DNA from 4 places in the Embleya sp. NPDC050493 genome. Region 3 is predicted to be linked to each of the others. Evidence: riboswitches for the same ligand, from Rfam matches in the RefSeq annotation. Region 3 holds a riboswitch; each other region holds the start of a gene.
What was found. Region 3 has a riboswitch for cobalamin ahead of ACIBM5_RS36550 (ribonucleoside-diphosphate reductase subunit alpha). Riboswitches for the same ligand answer to the same signal wherever they lie in the genome.
Positions count from the first base shown of each region.

Region 1 (4,527 bases), on a different contig from region 3:
CCCGCGACGCACGCCGCGGACGGAGTGCGGAGGCACGAGCGGGGCGCGTCCTCGTGGGAACGTACGCCCTTGGACCTCACGGCGAGCCGGTCGGCGGTCCGCCGCGCGCTCCTGGTGTTCGACGTCCCCATGCAGCCGATTGGAGCGTAGGAGACCCCTCGACCACATGCAACGCACGTGCAGCAACTTGCCGATGTCAAACGCTGATCCGAGCCCGATTCCGTCGGTGGCGACGGCACCGGTCGTGCGCCCGTTTGTTCCGCCTCGGGGGCGTCCTGTCCCGGTCGTGCGCACACGAAGGGACCTTCGCCGGGACCGACCGGGCCGAACGGCTCTGCCCGACGGTGCGGACGGGGAGCAGAGTCGGGCGTGCGGGCCGGCCCGGCGGGCAGGCTCCGGTAGCCACGGGCCGAACCCGATCGACGTCGCTCCGTGCGCACCCATGGTCGGCCCGGCCGCCGTACCCATCGCCCGGGAAGGCGGCCGGGCCCAGGGCCGCCCGCATCCGCGCTGCGCCGCGTTGCGTCGGTGGCGGGCCGCCCCCGTCGTTCCTGCCTCGCCCTGGGCGAACTCGCCGTCGCCTCCGTGCGTTGGCAACGTTCCCGTCCCGCGAGGTCGACCCGGTCCCGGCGGCAACCGGCCGTTGGGCCTGTGGGATCGGGTCGGTCGGCCCTGGTGCAGGCGTCGGGCGCGCGGAAGGCTGAGGTCAGGGTCCGGGAGAGCGGACGCGCGGTCGAGCGCGCGGGGCGTCGGGCCCGGCGTCGACATGAGGGAATCGACCGGCACGAGCCCGTCGGCCCCGTATCGGCGCCCGCGCGGGATTCGAGGGTTGAGACATGAGCGAACACGCCGTGATGAAACGCCCCCTCGGGCGCCACGAGGCATTGGAGCTGATGGCGAGCGCGGGGGTGGGACGCGTCGTGGTGAGCGAGGGCGCTCTTCCGGCCGTGCATCTGGTGGCGTTCGCCCTCGACCGGGAGTGCGTGGTGTTTCGGGCTCCGACCGACTCGCCCCTCGCGAAGGCCGCGCTCGACACGGTGGTCGCGTTCCAGGCCGACCGCATCGACCGTGCGGCGCAGACCGGCTGGACGAGCACGGTGACGGGCCACGCCTCCCGGGTCCGCGATGCCTCCGCCGTCGCGCACCTGGATCGCCTGCTCCCCGAAATCGACGGCGACGGCGCGGAAACGGTGTGGATTCGGGTCACCACGGAATTCGTCACCGGACTCGTCGCCGAACGCCGGGACCATACCGGGAGGCCCGCGGGACCCGACCTCCCCTACGCCCGGAAGCCACCGCCCGGGCCCTGAGGCACCAGGCCGGTCGCGGTCGCCGGACCGGGTCGGCTGGACTTACTAGGACGTCCGACTATATCGTCTTCAACAACAAGGTCCGCGGTGCAGGGAAGTCGGTGCGAATCCGACATGGTCCCGCCACTGTGACCGGGGAGTGCGCTGCCGCAGCACCAAGCCACTGGCGAAGGCCGGGAAGGCGGGCATCGTGCGTAGATCCGGAAGTCAGGATACCGGCCGCGGGTATATCCGTGTTGTCCACGAGGATGGAGCAAACACGCATGACACCGGTCTGCGCACCCGCCCCGGATGATCCTGCGAACGTCGAACTCCCCAGGATTTCCTGACTACTTCGACGTCGACCCGCCCGGGCAACCACGCGCACCCGCGCCGACGTTGCGTGGTCGGGTCATGCCCCGCCTCCGGATCGCACCTGACGAGAGACAGGTCGTTCATGATCCGCGAGCTTTCCCACTTCATCGGCGGTAAGCACGTCCTCGGCGCATCCGGCGCGTTCGGCGACGTGTACGACCCCAACACCGGGCGGGTACAGGCACGCGTTCCGCTCGCGGATCGCGCCGACACCCTGGCCGCGATCGACGACGCCGAGCGGGCCCAGCCGGCCTGGGCCGACTGGAACCCGCAGCGGCGTGCCCGGGTCCTGGCCCGCTTCCTGCAACTGATCGAACCCGAACGCGAGTCGCTGGCCCGACTGTTGTCGGCCGAGCACGGCAAGACCATCGCCGACGCCCACGGCGACCTGCAACGCGGCCTGGAGGTCGTGGAGTTCGCCATCGGTATTCCGCACCTGCTCAAGGGCGAGTTCACCGACAACGCGGGCACCGGCATCGACGTGCACTCGCTGCGCCAGCCGCTCGGCGTGGTCGCCGGCATCACCCCGTTCAACTTCCCCGCGATGATCCCGCTGTGGAAGATCGCCCCGGCCATCGCATGCGGCAACGCGTTCGTGCTCAAGCCCTCGGAGCGCGACCCCTCGGTGCCGCTGCGCCTGGCCGAACTCTTCCTCGAGGCCGGACTGCCGCCGGGCGTGCTGAACGTGGTCCACGGCGGCAAGGAGAGCGTGGACACGCTCCTGGAGGACCCGCGCGTGCAGGCCCTGGGCTTCGTCGGCTCGACCGCGATCGCCGAGTACGTGTACACCTCGGCCACCGCGAACGGCAAGCGCGCCCAGTGCTTCGGCGGCGCCAAGAACCACCTGATCGTGATGCCGGACGCGGACCTCGACCAGGTCGTCGAGGCGCTGATCGGCGCCGGATACGGCTCCGCCGGCGAGCGCTGCATGGCCATCTCGGTGGCGGTCCCCGTGGGCGCCGAGACCGCCGACGCGCTGGTGGACAAGCTCGTCGCGCGCATCGCCACCCTGCGGGTGGGCCCCTCCCACGACCGGGACGCCGACTTCGGCCCGCTGGTCGGCCGGGACGCACTCGAACGGGTGCACGGCTACCTGGACATCGGCGTCGCCGAAGGCGCCGAACTGCTCGTCGACGGCCGCGACGTGCACGTCCCCGGCCACGAGGACGGCTACTTCGTCGGCGCGTCGCTGTTCGACCACGTGACGCCCTCGATGCGGGTGTACCGGGAGGAGATCTTCGGCCCGGTGTTGTCCGTGGTCCGCGCGGCCTCCTACGAGGACGCGCTGCGCCTGGCCAGCGAGCACGAGTACGGCAACGGCGTGGCGATCTTCACCCGGGACGGCGACACCGCCCGCGACTTCGGTCGCCGGGTGAACACCGGCATGGTCGGCGTCAACGTGCCCATCCCGGTGCCGGTGGCCTACCACACCTTCGGCGGCTGGAAGCGATCCGGATTCGGCGACCTGAACCAGCACGGTCCCGACTCGATCCGCTTCTACACCCGGACCAAGACCATCACCTCGCGCTGGCCGTCCACCGCGCGCGAGAGCGCGAACTTCGACATCCCCACGATGGACTGACCCGATGACCGCACTCACCGACGACCAGCTCGCGATCGTCGAGACCACCCGGGACTTCGCCCGCGAACACCTCTCCCCGCACGCGATCGAATGGGACCGCACCGGCCACTTCCCCGTCGACGTCCTGCGCAAGGGCGCCGATCTCGGCCTCGGTGGCATCACCGTCGGCGAGGATCGGGGCGGTTCGGGGCTGAACCGACTCGACTCCGCACTGATCTACGAGGCGCTGGCCGGTGGTTGCCCGACCATCGCCGCCTACTACTCCATCCACAACATGGTCGCCTCGATGATCGACCGGCACGGCACGCCGGCGCAGCGCGCACGCTGGCTTCCGGGTCTGTGCTCGATGCACGACCTGGCCAGCTACTGCCTGACCGAGCCTGGAGCCGGCTCGGACGCCGCCGCGCTGACCACCCGCGCGACCCGCGACGGCGACGACTATCTCCTGCACGGGGTCAAGCAGTTCATCTCCGGCGCCGGATCCTCCGCGGTGTACGTGGTGATGGCGCGCACCGGAGCGGACGGCGCCGACGGGATCTCCGCGTTCATCGTGGAGGACGACAGCGCCGGGCTGTCCTTCGGACCGAACGAGCGCAAGATGGGCTGGCATGCGCAGCCCACCCGCCAGGTGGTCCTGGACGGCGTGCGCGTGCCCGCGACGCACCGACTCGGCGCCGAGGGCGACGGGTTCAGGATCGCGATGGGTGCCCTCGACGGCGGCCGGATCGGCATCGCCGCGTGCTCGCTGGGCGGCGCACAGGCCGCGCTGGACGCCGCCGTGCGCCATCTCACCGACCGTGCGGCGTTCGGCTCGCGGCTCATCGACGCGCAGGCCCTGCGCTTCCAACTCGCGGACATGGCAACCGAGCTCGAAGCGGCCCGCACGCTGGTGTGGCACGCGGCCTCCTCGCTCGACGAGGGCGATCCCAGGGCGTCGCAACTGTCCGCGATGGCCAAGCGGTTCGCCACCGACACCGCCTTCTCGGTGGCCGACCGCGCGTTGCAACTGCACGGCGGGTACGGCTATCTCGCCGACTACGGGATCGAGAAGATCGTGCGCGACCTGCGGGTGCACCGCATTCTCGAAGGAACCAACGAGATCATGCGCGTGATCGTCGCGCGCGGACTGATCGGAGCGGCCCGATGACCCCCACCCCCGAGCAGGACCCGGTGCAGACCCACCGGCAGGCGGCCATGGGCCGGATCGTGCTGAACCGGCCCAGGGCGCTCAACGCGCTCACCCACGACATGGTTCGGCGGATCGACGCCGCGCTCACCGCG
Region 1 is NZ_JBITHP010000014.1:2,770-7,296, reverse strand. It holds gene ACIBM5_RS25355 (pyridoxamine 5'-phosphate oxidase family protein) at 837-1,310, shown strand; cobalamin riboswitch at 1,379-1,549, shown strand; gene ACIBM5_RS25350 (CoA-acylating methylmalonate-semialdehyde dehydrogenase) at 1,747-3,246, shown strand; gene ACIBM5_RS25345 (acyl-CoA dehydrogenase family protein) at 3,251-4,393, shown strand; gene ACIBM5_RS25340 (enoyl-CoA hydratase/isomerase family protein) at 4,390-4,527, shown strand, end outside.
Region 1: it holds a riboswitch for cobalamin, as region 3 does, so the genes downstream of both, ACIBM5_RS25350 (CoA-acylating methylmalonate-semialdehyde dehydrogenase) here and ACIBM5_RS36550 (ribonucleoside-diphosphate reductase subunit alpha) in region 3, are expected to answer to the same signal.

Region 2 (4,527 bases), on a different contig from region 3:
CACAACCGGCGCAGCTCGGTGGTCAGCGGCGGGACCGCGTCCGCGAGGCCGGCCGCCCAGCCGCCGATCACCACGATCTCCGGGTCCAGCGCCAGCACCAGCGCGGTGACGTCGTGGATCAGCCGCTGCACGAAACGGTCCACCGCCTCGGTCGCGGTCCGGTCGCCCTCGGCCGCGTGTCGGAACACCTCGCCGACGGCCGCCTCGTCCAGCGGGGGCAGCGGCGTGCCGGTGGTGGACAGCAGGTTCTCCGGGGTGACCTGGCGGCCCAGCAGGTGCAGGGCGCCGATCTCGCCGGCGGCGCCGCCGAAGCCGCGATGCAGGCGGCCGTTGATGAACGAGCCGGCGCCCGGGCTGAGGCCGGCCATCACGTAGACGATGTCGTCGGAACCGACCGCGACGCCCTTCCAGCGTTCGCCGATCGCGGCCAGGTTGGCGTCGTTCTCGACCTGGACCGGACAGCTGAACGAGCGGCCGAGCCGGCCGCCGAGGTCCAGGCCGGTCCAGCCCGGCATCGCCGAGGACAGCGTGACCACGCCCCCGGTGTCCACGATCCCGGGCGTGCCCACGCCCACACCCCACAACGAGCCCCGGGACACCTGGGCCCGGCGCAGGGTCTCGCTGACCAGGCCGCGCACGCGTTCGAGTCGGTCCTCGGCCTCGCAGTCCTCCTCCACGGTGCGCGCGCCCCGGCCGACGATCGTGCCGGCGAGGTCGGCGAGCACGACCCGGATGTGGTGCACGCCGACGTCGATGCCGAGCAGGTGACCGGCCTCGGCGTGAAAGCGGAAGCGTCGGGCCGGTCGACCACGCGGTCGACTGCCGTCCTCGCTCTCGGCGGTCGTGGTCTCCACGACCAGACCCTCGGCGAGCAGGCCGTCGACGACTCCCTCGACGGTGGGGCGGGACAGACCGGTGGCCTCCATCAACGCGGTCACGGTCAACACCTCGCCGGCGCGCAACGTGCGCAGGGTTGCCGCGGAGTTGATCCGCCGGACCACGGAGGAGTCTCCGCCGGTCGCCTGTGCCACAGCTCTTGTCCTCTCATCGCGCCGGCGCGCGGTACGTCCGTCCGGGCCGCCGCGCCCGTCGTACACGTCGCCGCTCAGGCGCGGATGGTACCCAGATTTCGCGTCGAATCAGGACGCGGGCCGCAACGCGGTCGGCCCCGCCTCGGCGAACGCCAGCCGGCAGGTGTCCGCGCGGTAGGTCGCCACGGTGACCGCGGCGGTCCGGCCGAGCGCGGTGTACGTCGTGGTCACGATCAGCACGGCGGTACCCGGCGGACGCTCCAGGTAGCGCGCCTCCTCGGCCTCGGCCACGCCCAGCTCGACCGCGCGGTGCCGGCTCTCCAGGCGGTGCCCGCGCAGTTGGCGCAGCATCAGCGAGGCCCGCTCGAAGCCCGGGACGCGGGTGGACAACGAGGGCACGACGGCGCGGGAGACGTACAGGCATTCCAGGCCGACCACCTGGCGCATGGAGAACTGGCGGCGGCGCAGCCGGTGCACCAGGGCCGAGGGGCGGCCCTTGAGGGTGTCCGCGAAGTCGTCGGTCACCGGCACCGTGGCGCAGTCGATCACCTCGCGGTCGCGCAGGTCCACGCCCGGCCAGCCCTCGCCGTCGGCGCTGAGCGAGACGTCCACACGCGGTCCGGCGACGGTGGTGCCGGCGCCGCGCTTGCGGACCAGGCGGCCTTCGAGTTCGAGCTGCTCCAGCGCGTGCCGCAGGGTGGCCCGGGCGACGCCGAAGCGGGCGGCGAGGTCGCGCTCGTTGGGGAGGATGTCGCCGGAGCTGAAGTCCTCCTCGATCGCCTTCAGCAGCGAGGTGCGCAGTTGCCAGTACTTGGGCTCGCCGAAGACCGCTTCGTCCGGCAATGTCGCCATGCTGCTCACGGACGCCCCCTCGGCTGGCCGACGCCTGCGCGGCGCGGACTTATTGCATGCTCGGTTTAGTAAAGACGGTTGAATATAACCGCGTCGGACCACGAAAGGTCCAGACCAAGTCGGTCGAAGTTCCCGGTGACCTGGCTCACATCACCCTGCCCGGGCCGCCGGCGCCTAAGCTGACCTGCGCGAATGGTTCACGCCCCCGACCGGGGTGCGTGTCGCAAGAGGGAATCCGGTGCGAGTCCGGAACTGCCCCGCAGCGGTGAGTGGGAACGAGAGCCGTCATCACGCACTGGACGCCGAGCACGGTGTCCGGGAAGCGACGGCCGGTAGGTGTCGGTGCCCGGACGGGCCGACGTGCCCACGAGTCCGAAGACCTGCCTTCGCCCGTGCGCGGCCCGACCGTGCGCGGCCCGTCCGGGGCCCCGCGGGAGGGTCGGTCGCGTGTTCGTGGCCGGCTCCGCCGCTTCGTCTCGGTCGGGACCCGGATCGAACTCGCGAAGGAGAGTTCCCATGACCCGCTCCGACCGCTCCCGCTCCGATCGCTCCGACCGCTCGCAACGTGCCGCTCGTCGTGATCGCGCGGCGCAGCCCAAGCAGCCGAAACAGCCCAAGCAGCCCGCCGATTCGGCCGCCTGCACGATCACCGTGTGCCGGGGCTGCTGTTGCGGCACCGCCAAGATCGCGGGTACGGATCACGCGGGCCAACCGGCCGCGCTGGGCGCGGCCCTGGCCGGCACTCGGGTCGCGGTCCGGCTCAGCGACTGTCTGGGTCCGTGCGAGCGCGGCAACGTGGTCGTCGTGCAACCCTCGCCGACGGGCCGTGCGGCGGGCGGCCGGCCGACCTGGTTCGGGACGGTCAACGACCCCGAGACGACCGGCGAGATAGCGGCGTGGGCGGCGGCGGGCGGTCCGGGGATCGCGGACGCCCCGGGGGTGTTGGACCTGTACGAATTCACGCCGAACCGCAAGGCCCGGCAGGGGTTGGACTCCTGACGAGGGCTCATCCCCGAAGCCTGCCCGGCCGCGAAGACGACCCGACGAAAAGGCCGCCCCACCCGGGCGACGCCCGGACGAACATCGGGCGCCGGACCGGCCGGGCGGCCGACACCGATGCGGAACATCGGGAAAATTGGTCCAGTCCAATGTATTGACGGGCCGGAAGCGGAAGGCCACCCTTTGGCCATTGGTCTATACCAAGTCCATCGAGGGAGTCCCCCGTGGCACGTCGCTACGTCCCCGTCCTGGCCGCTGCCGCCGCGTCGGCCGGATTGATCTCGCTGTTCGCATTCACCGGTGGTGCGACCGCCGCCGGCCCCGCCGCGTCCCCGGCGGCCACCGGCATCGGCAGCAACTGGTACGCCGCCGCCCCCTACCTGATGCCGCTCGACAACGACCCGCCGGACGCCGGCGCGGTGATGGACGCCACCGGCCTGAAGGCGTTCCAGCTCGCCTTCATCCTGGCCCCCAACGGCGGTGGTTGTACGCCGACTTGGGACGGCACCAAGCCGACCTCGACGGATACCGCGGTGGCCGGTGTGATCGCCGCGATCCGGGCCAAGGGTGGTGACGTCTCGGCATCCGCCGGCGGCTACGGCGGCACCAAGCTCGGCCAGACCTGCGGCACTCCCGAAGCGACCGCCGCCGCGTACCAGCAGGTGATCGACAAGTACTCGCTCAAGGCGCTGGACTTCGACCTGGAGGAGCCCGAGTACGAGAACGCCGCGGCCATCCACAACGAGATCGGCGCCGCGAAGATCATCCAGCAGCGCAACCCGGGCATCTACCTCTCGGTGACCACGGCCGCCACCGCCGACGGTACCGGCTGGTTCGGCAAGCAGATGTTGAACGAGGCCAAGGCGCAGGGCTTCGTCCCGGACAACTTCTCGATCATGCCGTTCGACGGCGGGTTCAACGGCGCCGCCGCGCAGACCTCGGCGCTGACCAACTTCAACACCATCCTGCGCAACACGTTCGGCTGGGACACCGCCACCGCCTATGCCCACGAGGGCATTTCGCAGATGAACGGACGCAGCGACACCGGCGAGTACTTCTATCAGGCCGATTTCCAGACCGTGTACGACTACGCGGTCGGCCACCACATGGCGCGCTTCACCAACTGGTCGGTCAACCGGGACCGTCAGTGCACGCCGCCGGACAACAACGGCAAGACCTCGGGCGTGTGCAGCAGCGTGCCGCAGGGCGCCTACGACTTCACCAAGTTCTCCGTGCGGTTCGCGGGCGCCACGCCGCCCACCACGACCCCGCCGACGACGACCCCGCCGACCACCGTCCCGCCGAGCACGTGCAGTACCACGGCGTGGGACCGCGCCGCGATCTACGTCGCGAACAACTCCGTGTCGCACAAGGGTCATTCGTGGAAGGCGAAGTGGTGGACCCAGGGCGAGGAGCCGGGTACCACCGGCCAATGGGGCGTGTGGCAGGACCTGGGCGCCTGTTGACCCGAACCATCCGCCGACCCGAACCACCGCGGGACCGGCGCCGCCGCGCGTGACGACGCAGCGGTGAGCGCGTGGACGGGCCGGAGTCGCCGATGCGGCGGCTCCGGCCCGTCGGCGTCCGCGGTGGCCTGCTGCCGCGCCCGACTCGGCGCAGCGGCCGACTCGGTGACCGGGGAGGA
Region 2 is NZ_JBITHP010000012.1:163,737-168,263, forward strand. It holds gene ACIBM5_RS23775 (ROK family protein) at 1-1,031, opposite strand, end outside; gene ACIBM5_RS23780 (GntR family transcriptional regulator) at 1,140-1,883, opposite strand; cobalamin riboswitch at 2,097-2,268, shown strand; gene ACIBM5_RS23785 ((2Fe-2S) ferredoxin domain-containing protein) at 2,400-2,882, shown strand; gene ACIBM5_RS23790 (carbohydrate-binding protein) at 3,107-4,348, shown strand.
Region 2: it holds a riboswitch for cobalamin, as region 3 does, so the genes downstream of both, ACIBM5_RS23785 ((2Fe-2S) ferredoxin domain-containing protein) here and ACIBM5_RS36550 (ribonucleoside-diphosphate reductase subunit alpha) in region 3, are expected to answer to the same signal.

Region 3 (4,527 bases):
TCCTCGGAGATCAGCGTGGACAGCTCGCGTGCCTCGACCGAGTCGAACGGCATGCCGAGCGTGAAGAACACGTCCTGCAGGCCCATCAGCCCCAGGCCCACCGGGCGCCAGCGCGGGTTGGACGCGGCGGCCTGGTCGGTCGGGTAGTAGTTGATGTCGATGACCCGGTCCAGGAAGACCACCGCGGTGCGGACCGTCGCGCGCAGCTTGTCCCAGTCCATGCCCTCGCCGGCGACCACGTGCGCGCCGAGGTTGACCGAGCCGAGGTTGCACACGGCCGTCTCGCCGTCGCTGGTGACCTCCAGGATCTCGGTGCACAGGTTGGACAGGTGCACCACGTTGCCCGGCTCCGCGGCCTGGTTGCAGGTGCGGTTGGCCGCGTCCTTGAAGGTCATCCAGCCGTTGCCGGTCTGCGCGAGCGTGCGCATCATCCGGGCGTACAGGTCGCGCGCGGGCATCTGCCGGACGAACCGGCCGTCCCGCTCGGCGGCTTCGTAGACCCGGTCGAACTCGGCGCCCCACAGATCGGGCAGTTCGGGCAGCTCGTTCGGGTCGAACAGCGACCAGACGCCGTCCTCCTCGACCCGGCGCATGAACAGGTCCGGCACCCAGTTGGCCAGGTTGAGGTTGTGCGCGCGGCGCGCGTCCTCACCGGTGTTCTCGCGCAGTTCGAGGAACTCCAGGATGTCCGGGTGCCACGTCTCCAGGTACACGCAGGCCGCGCCCTTGCGTCGGCCGCCCTGGTTGACCGCGGCCACCGACGAGTCGAGCGTCTTGAGCCACGGCACGATGCCGTTGGAGTGCCCGTTGGTGCCGCGGATCAGCGAGCCGCGCGAACGCACCCGCGACCATGCCACGCCGATGCCGCCGGCGAACTTCGACAGCCGGGCGATCCGCCCGTACATGTCGTAGATCGACTCCAGCTCGTCCTTGGGCGAGTCGAGCAGGTAGCACGAGGACATCTGGGTGTGCACCGTGCCGGAGTTGAACAGCGTCGGCGAGCTGGGCAGGTAGGCGAGCGAGGACATCAGCCGGTAGAAACCGATCGCCTCGCCGGGCTCCCGGGCCAGGCCGCACGCCACCCGCAGCAGGAAGTGCTGCGGCGTCTCGACCACCTTGCGCGAGACCGGGTGGCGCAGCAGGTAGCGGTCGTACACGGTGCGCAGGCCGAAGTACTCGAACCTGCGGTCGCCTTCGACGTCCACGGCGGCGTCCAGTTCGGCGGCGTGCTTCGCGACGAACGCCGCGGTCTCCGCGCCGATGACGCCCTCCCGGCGACCGAGCGCGATGCCGGCGCTGAACGAGGTGACGCCGGCCGCCAGCGCCTCGTCCGCGATCCGGCCGGCGAGCAGGCGCGCGGCGAGCCGCGAGTAGGCGGGCTCCTCGGCGATCAGCTCGGCCGCGGTGCGCACCGCCAGGTCCGCGGCGGCGCCCTTGTCCGCGCCCTCGTTCAGGCCCGCGACGACCCGGCGGACGACCCGATCCGGATCGACCTCCGGCAGATCGCGCGCCTGGGTGCGCACCAGGGTTGCCAGTTGGTCCTCGGGGCTTTCGTCGATCCGCATCCGGGTCGCGCCCACGCTGTCCACAACGGTCACGTGCTCTCTCCTCGCGAGCTCGTACGTACAGGTGACCCCGCGCCCGAAGGCACGGGCAGCCGGCAGGTATTCGGACTCGCGGGCATGCCGGGGCACCGCCGGGCACGGCATGCTCGGCGGACCGCGGAGTACCTAGTGGTCGTCGCTTCCCGAATGCCTCTCGGCGTTCGGCGCTCCATGACGACGTTCGTTCCCGCTCACCGCTGCGGGGCAGTTCCGGCTTCACACCGGATTCCCTCTCGCGTCGCCTTTCCGCTGAACTCGGAACGGCGAACCAGCTGCGTCGCAGAGCATATATGTAGTGGCGGGGTGGTCGTTGCACCCCCAGGTGTTGTGTCGTGTCGCGGTTCTCGGCGTACCACGGATCGCCACCGGCGGGCCCGCCCCCGGCGGTGCGGCCCCAGGGCACCGGGCGCGGCGGTGCCCTGCGGGCGGTGCGGGACCGGCTCCCGCCGGATGCCCGGCACGACGGTACTCGCGTGCACCGCGTCGAGCGGTCGCGCGACACGCCGGGCGGCGGGGTGTCGTGGGGCCTGCCGCATCCGCCGCGAGGGCGGCGGCCGGGGCGACCCGAGAACGGGTCTCCGCGCCGCGCCCGGCGGGCGGCGGAGGCGGTCGGGCGGTCCGCCGCGGGCGCGGGCGGTGCGCAGGCTCAGGGACGGCCGGTCCGCGGCCCGGAGTACGGCGGGCGGGCGTGTCGGGCCGGGCGGTCGTGTGGTCGGTCCACCGCTCCCGGCACCTCCCGGCCCGAGTCGCGCCACTCCGCGACCAACGCCTCGTAGACGGGGGTCTCGATCGTCTCGGTGGGCCACGGCCCGAACGGGGCCCGCAGGATCTTCATGCCGATCCAACCGCGCGAGGGGGCGTGAAGTAACCACCAACCGGGTGATGCCACTCGGTCGATTGACGTATCGACTCGGATACAGGTAGTCGAAACGGTCCGACTCGCCCGGGAACCCGGGCTCCGGGCTCCGGGCATCGGGCATCGGCGGACGGCGTGCCGCCGCGCGGGGTCGCCGGCCCGGGCCGCCTCATGCCGGCGGCGCGGCGCCCCGTCCCTCGGGGCCCGCCGGGGCTTCCGGGGCCGCGTGGCCCTCGGCGGCCTCGTCCGCGCGCGAGGAGCTCGCCGCCCGGAGTTCGGCGAACGCCTCGGCCAGCGCCGCCGCCGTCCAGTGCGCGTTCAGGCCGCTCGGGTTCGGCAGCACCCAGATCCCGGTGTCGCCGATCGTCTCGTGCTGTCGGCCGACCACCGCCTTCGGCCGGCCGAAGCCGGTCCGGTACGCGCCGATGCCCAACACCGCCAGCCAGGCCGGTCGGTACCGGTGCACCCTGGCCGTGAGCGCCGCGCCACCCGCGATGTACTCGTCCTTGGTCAACTCGTCCGCGCGGGCGGTGGTGCGGGCCACCACATTGGTGATGCCGAGGCCGAGCGCGAGCAGCTCGTCCTGCTCGGTCGGAGCGAGCAGGCGAGGTGTGAACCCGGACGCGTACAGCGCGGGCCAGAACCGGTTCCCCGGACGGGCGAAGTGCCGACCGGTGGCGCCGGACCACAGGCCCGGGTTGATCCCGCAGAACAACACTCGAAGGTCGGGCCCGATCACGTCCGGGATGCTGCGCCCGTGTGCGGCGGCCAGCTCGGCGGCGGTGGGATTGCGGCCCGGCGGGATGGGCAACACGAGCGCTGTCGCGGGGCCCGGCTCGGGCTCTTTCGCGCTCACGGTGCCTCCGCGATCAGCGCCGTGCCCACCGAGCGGAAGCCGAGCCGGCCGTACATGCGCGCCACGTCCTCGTCGCCCGCCGACAGGAACACCGTGTCGTTCCCGCCGTCGAGCGCATGCCCGGCCAGCTCCCAGGTCACCGCCGCCGCGAGGCCGCCGCGTCGGGCCGCGGGGAGGGTGGCCACGCCGACGATCTCGGCCGTGTCGTACAGGTGCTGGTAGCTGCCCACGCACAAAGGCCCGGCCGGGCTGTACGCGGCGAACATCACCGTCTCGCCGGAGCGCAGCCGCTCGTTGAGGTAGGACAGCAGGTTCGGGTCCTGGCCCAGGGCGGTGGTGTCCCGCTCGGTGGGGCCGTCGGTTCCGGACGCGGTGCCCGGGTTGGCGAACCCGACCGTCGCGACGCTGTGCACGATCGCCAGGTCGGTGGCGTCCGCCCGGACCCGACGCACCGTCACCAGATCCGGCAGGTCCGGGCGTTCACCGGGTCGCTCGGTGGGATCGAGCACCATCAGCGGGTGCTCGTGCACGTGCAACTCGGCTTCGATCGCCGCTGCCCGCAGCGCCGGGGTGGTCTCGTCGACCCATTCGAAGGACTCGGGCACTTTCAACTCTCTCTGCCGCGCCCGCACCGCGCGGACGTCCGCGGCGGTGGGCTCGACGGAGCTGCCGAGCGTGGGTCGTGCGTAACGGGGCCATCCCTGGCCCTCCCGGACGAACAGGGTCAACCCGCCGAACGTCTCCGTACGCGTGGCCCGGCGAGCCACCGCGTCGTAGAACGTCTCCAACTGGGCGCGCACCTCTGCGGCGGACTTCGGCATGCGGGCCAGTGTGACACGCCCGCCCGCTCCGATTCCGGGCCGGTGGGCCCGACGCGGACGGGTCGAGCACGTGCCGGTCGGCACCCTTGGGCCCGGGCCGACACGCGCTCGCGCCGGTGTCCGGGCGGCAGGTGATCCGGGCCCGCCCGCGGGCGGTAATTCCGTTGGAGCGAGCGATGGCGCGTCACACAATGGCGGGCATGGCCATTTCCCTGCACCACATCGTCATCGACGCACACGATCTGCCGGGCCTGGCCCGTTTCTGGGCCGACGTCCTGGGGTGGGAGATCCTGTCGGAGCGCGAGCGCGAGGTGGTCATCGGGACCGAGCCGGGCGCGCCGATCGGCATCTGTTTCATGCCGGTCACCGATGTCAAGACGGTCAAGAACC
Region 3 is NZ_JBITHP010000027.1:8,748-13,274, forward strand. It holds gene ACIBM5_RS36550 (ribonucleoside-diphosphate reductase subunit alpha) at 1-1,565, opposite strand, end outside; cobalamin riboswitch at 1,642-1,892, opposite strand; gene ACIBM5_RS36555 (hypothetical protein) at 2,251-2,439, opposite strand; gene mug (G/U mismatch-specific DNA glycosylase) at 2,630-3,265, opposite strand; gene ACIBM5_RS36565 (GNAT family N-acetyltransferase) at 3,313-4,137, opposite strand; gene ACIBM5_RS36570 (VOC family protein) at 4,338-4,527, shown strand, end outside.

Region 4 (4,527 bases), on a different contig from region 3:
GCGACGGCGGTGCACGTGGTGCTCGACCTGGAGTCGGGCGAGTACGAGTTGATCTCGGCGGGCCACCCGCCGGGCGTGCACTGGATCGCCGGCTCCGGACGGTGGCAGGTGCTGGAGGCGGTCGGCCCGCTCCTGGGGGTGATCGAGGACGCCGGTTTCGAGGGCGTCAAGGGTCGGTTGGGCCCCGGCGACGCGCTCCTGCTGTTCACCGACGGCATGGTGGAGATGCCCGGCGAGGACATTGCCACCGGCATCGACCGCTTCCTCGGCGAGGCCGAGCGCATGGTCCGGGACGACTTCCACGACGCGGCGCGCCGGATCGTGGCGGCGGCCGGTCGCAATGTGGGGGACGACCGCGCGGTGGTGCTGTTGCGCCGGCGGTGAGCGGGCCGGGCCTGGTCGGGGGATTCCGATGGATCAGGCCGCTGGACAGGACCGCCGGACCAGGTCGTGTCGTCCGGTGGCGGGATGCGGGTGCCCGGGGCGCGGCACCCACCGGGCCGCGTGGGACACCGCCCGGGCGGCCGGAGCGCACGGCCGGCCGGGGCTGCGGGACCGGACATGCGTCCGGGGCCCGCGTCCGATCAGTGCGCGCGGGTCTCGGCGGTGGACGGCCGGACCGCCAGGGCCGCCAGCTCGGCCGGTGTCCGTGGCAGGCCGCCCGCCGGCGTCAGGCCGTGCGCGGCCAGCACGGCGGCGGCCGCGTGGGCCCAGGTCGGCCGCAGACTCGCCGCGGCCAGCAACGCGGTGTCCGCGAGCAGCACCTCCGCCGGCCCGGTGTGCAGGCGCCCGTCGGCCAACACGGCCGCGTCGTCGGCCCAGCGCAGCGCGAGGTCCACGTCGTGCGTGGCCATCACCACCGTGGTCCCGGCCGCACGCAACTCGGCCAGGGTGTCCAGGAGGGCCTCCTGTCCGGCCGGGTCCAGGCCGGCGGTCGGCTCGTCCAGCACCAGCACCTCGGGCCGCATCGCGATCGCACCGGCGATGGCGACCCGCTTGCGCTGGCCGAAGGACAGCAGGTGCACCGGTCGTTCGGCCAGCGCGGTGATCCCGAGCGCGGCCAGCGCCTCGGCCACCCGCGAACGCACCTCGGCCGGGTCCAGACCCAGATTGAGCGGCCCGAACGAGACGTCCTGGCCCACCGACGCGGAGAACAGCTGGTCGTCGGGATCCTGGACGACCAGCTGCACGACCCGGCGCAGCGCGGTGAGTCCCTTGCGGTCGTGCCGAATCGGCACCCCGTGCAATTCGACCCGTCCCGAATCCGGCACCAGGCCGCCGGTCAACAGCCGCAGCAGCGTGGTCTTCCCGCAGCCGTTCGGCCCGAGCAGGGCCAGCGCGCGGCCGGCCGGAACGGCCAGGGACAACCCGCTCAACACCGGCGGCCCGTCCTCGTAGGCGTAGCCGATCTCTCGTACCCGCAACGGAATCACGGCACCACCGATACCAGGAGAAGGGTGGCGGCGACGACCGCCGCCACCACGAACAAGGAGCCCGCCACGAAGGCGCGCGAGATCCGTACCTCGTCCACGAGCACCCGCAGGCGCCCGTCGTAGCCGCGCCCGGCCAGGCCCGCCTCCAGGCGTTGGGCGCGAGCGAACGCGTGCACGAACACCGCCGAGCCGAGCCCGGCCACCGAGCGCCACCGGGCCCGACGGGTGCGATGGCCCAGTCGGCCGGCCTGCGCCTGGTTGATCCTCGCGGTCGTGTCGTAGAGCACGAACAACATCCGGTACATCACCGCCGCGACGTCCACCACGGCGGCCGGGACACCCACCCGGGTCAGCCGGGGCAACACGTCCGACAGCGGCGTGGTGAACGCGAACAGCAACATCGCGAGGCCGGCGGCACCGGAGCGGGCGAGCAACTCGGCCGCGTGGCGCGGTCCGTCCTCGGCCCACCCGACGCCGTCCGCGCCGATGCTCACGAGCAGCGTCAGGGCGCCGGTGGCGGCGAAGCCGAGCGGGGCACGGGCGGCCCGCCACAACCGCCGGGCGGGCACCTTGGCGAACCCGAACGCGACGACCAGGACGGTCCCGGCGACCAGGACCGCGCCCGGCCACGGCGGCAGCGCGACCGCGCAGCCGAGCAGCCCGAAGGAGAGCACGGCCTTGTCGGCCGGGTGGCGGCGGCGCCACGAACTCGCGTGCGCCGCCGCATCGATCGGCAACACGGGATCAGCGACCCGGGACCGATACCGGTGCCTCGGCGGCGGCGTCCGCCGGATCGTCGGGTGTGTCCGCGGCCTCCGGCGCGAGTCGGCGACGGGTGCGCTTGACGCCGAACACGTAGCCGACCACGCCTGCGCCGACCGCGGCCTGCAACGCGAACAGGCCGGACTCGATCTCGCCGGACGGCGGTTCGTACAGCGGGCTGAACCACGGTTCGTAGTCCGGGTCGTTCTCGGTGATCGCGGTCTCGGCCTGGGTGTCGGAGCCCGCGAACGGCTCGTCCTTGTGGTCGCCCATCCCGAACACCACGGGCAGCGCCGCGAGCAGCACCACGGCCAGCACGATCAGCAGGTTGATCTTCGTCGAGCGCTTCACTTGGTCTTCTCCTCCTCGCGCGCGACCCGCGCGTCGGTGACCACACCGAGGCGGATCAGGTCGCCTCGGCTGGACTGCCGCAGCAAGCGCACGACCAGGACGGTCAGCAGACCCTCACTGATCGCCAGCGGGATCTGGGTGAGCGAGAAGATGCCGCCGAACTTGGCCAGGGCGCCGGGGAATCCACTGTCGGGGTCGGGGAAGGCGAGGGCCAGTTGCACGCTTGTCACGCAGTACGTGCTCAGGTCCGCGACGAACGCGCCCAGGAACACCGCGACATCCAGCGGCATGGTGCCGCCGCGTCGATCGAGTAGTGAGCGGGCCAGTCGATAGGCGCCGTAACCCGCCCACGGGCCGACGATCGCCATCGAGAACGCGTTCGCGCCGAGTGTGGTCAGCCCGCCGTGCGCCAGCAACAACGCCTGGAAGAGCAGGGTGATCGTGCCCAACACGGCCATGATCGGTGGTCGGAACAGGATGGCGCCCAGTCCGGTACCGGTGGGATGCGAGCAACTCCCGGTGACGGAGGGGATCTTCAGCGCGGACAGCACGAACGAGAACGCGCCGGACGCGCCCAGCAGCAGGGTGTTCTCGGGGCGGTCGCGTACCTCGCGGGTGAGCGCGCGGGCACCGTGGACGACGAACGGGGTCGACGCGACGCCCCAGGCGACGGCGTGTTCCCAGGGCAGATAGCCCTCGGCGATATGCATGAGGAAGGGTCCCTCTCCAACACCTCGTGGACGGACGATCGCCGTGGCCGGTCTCCTGGCTGACGGGTCGTACGTTCACGTCTCCGCCTTCCCGGGGCCGCGCAAGCGGTCCCAGTGGCTTCCCCGAGACGACGAATCAACGTTTTCGCGGGGGTGGAGGAGAACTTCCCGATCACAGTGGCGAGGGCCGCGCCGGCATCGAACCGGCTTCCCGAACACCACGGCGAGCCGACACTAGTGGTCGGATGGACATGGCGACAAGGTGGCTTTTGCAAACCGTGCGCAAGACCACAAGATGGGCGGAGCGGCCGATCAATAGCCGCATTCCGGAAACGGGCCGCGGCTGTCCGGGCCATGCGCGCACTCGCGCGGTCCACGCGCCGGGGCGGGCCCGCGGGAGGGCGACCCGGGTCGCAGGCGGCGCGGACGAGTGCGGTGCGGCCGGCTCAGTCGAGGCCGGGGCCGCGGCCGCGGACGACCAGGGTGCCCGCCACCCGATCGCCGACCCGCTGCCGTCGCTCGCTGCCGAGCACCGCGGTCAGCCCGATCGCGCCGAGTGCGAACGCGTCGACGGCCAACAGCAGCCAGCGGATCCCGAGTTGGCGCCGGCCGGCACGTCCGCCGGAAACGTCCACGACGCGGATGCCGAACACCTGCATGCCCCACGTGCGCCCGTCGTGCTCGGCGGGACGCAGGACCCAGTACCAGAACAGGATCGCGACCGCGACGACGATCACGCCGGCGGTGATCGTCGCGGTCAGCGGACCGCTGCGGATCGAGCCGTCGGGGTGCGTGGGCAGCAGGACGAACAGCAACATCGCGGCCCCGGGCAACAGCGCGGAGGCCACCACGTCCACCAGGAACTGGCCGATTCGGCGCCACAGCACCGAGGGGACGAGCGGACTCTCGACCGCGGGCAGCCACAGTCGGGCACCCGACCGGGCGGGACGTGCCGAGCGCGCGAAGTGCTGCGGAAGGCTCCGTTCGTACATGTCCTTGTACTTTCCGCTACCGGGCGAGTTGACTCCCGGCGCGGCCGGATATCGCAGAGATTGCGCCCGGTCGGCGGACATGGGGGCCGACCGGGCACGGAGGGGAGGCGGGCGGTCACCGGAATCGACCGGAGGACGTCGTTCGGTGACCCGAAGCCGAGTCGTGCGGTGCCGCGCCGCGCCGTATCGAGCCGAGCCCGCACCGCGACGCGGCGGACGTGGTCCGGCGCGGCGCCGGCCGCTCAGGGCGTCATCGGACCGTCGGCCCCGAACAGGTCC
Region 4 is NZ_JBITHP010000002.1:238,944-243,470, forward strand. It holds gene ACIBM5_RS04390 (PP2C family protein-serine/threonine phosphatase) at 1-384, shown strand, start outside; gene ACIBM5_RS04395 (energy-coupling factor ABC transporter ATP-binding protein) at 585-1,433, opposite strand; gene cbiQ (cobalt ECF transporter T component CbiQ) at 1,430-2,173, opposite strand; gene ACIBM5_RS04405 (energy-coupling factor ABC transporter substrate-binding protein) at 2,178-2,546, opposite strand; gene ACIBM5_RS04410 (energy-coupling factor ABC transporter permease) at 2,543-3,256, opposite strand; cobalamin riboswitch at 3,284-3,494, opposite strand; gene ACIBM5_RS04415 (RDD family protein) at 3,703-4,248, opposite strand; gene ACIBM5_RS04420 (class II aldolase/adducin family protein) at 4,491-4,527, opposite strand, start outside.
Region 4: it holds a riboswitch for cobalamin, as region 3 does, so the genes downstream of both, ACIBM5_RS04410 (energy-coupling factor ABC transporter permease) here and ACIBM5_RS36550 (ribonucleoside-diphosphate reductase subunit alpha) in region 3, are expected to answer to the same signal.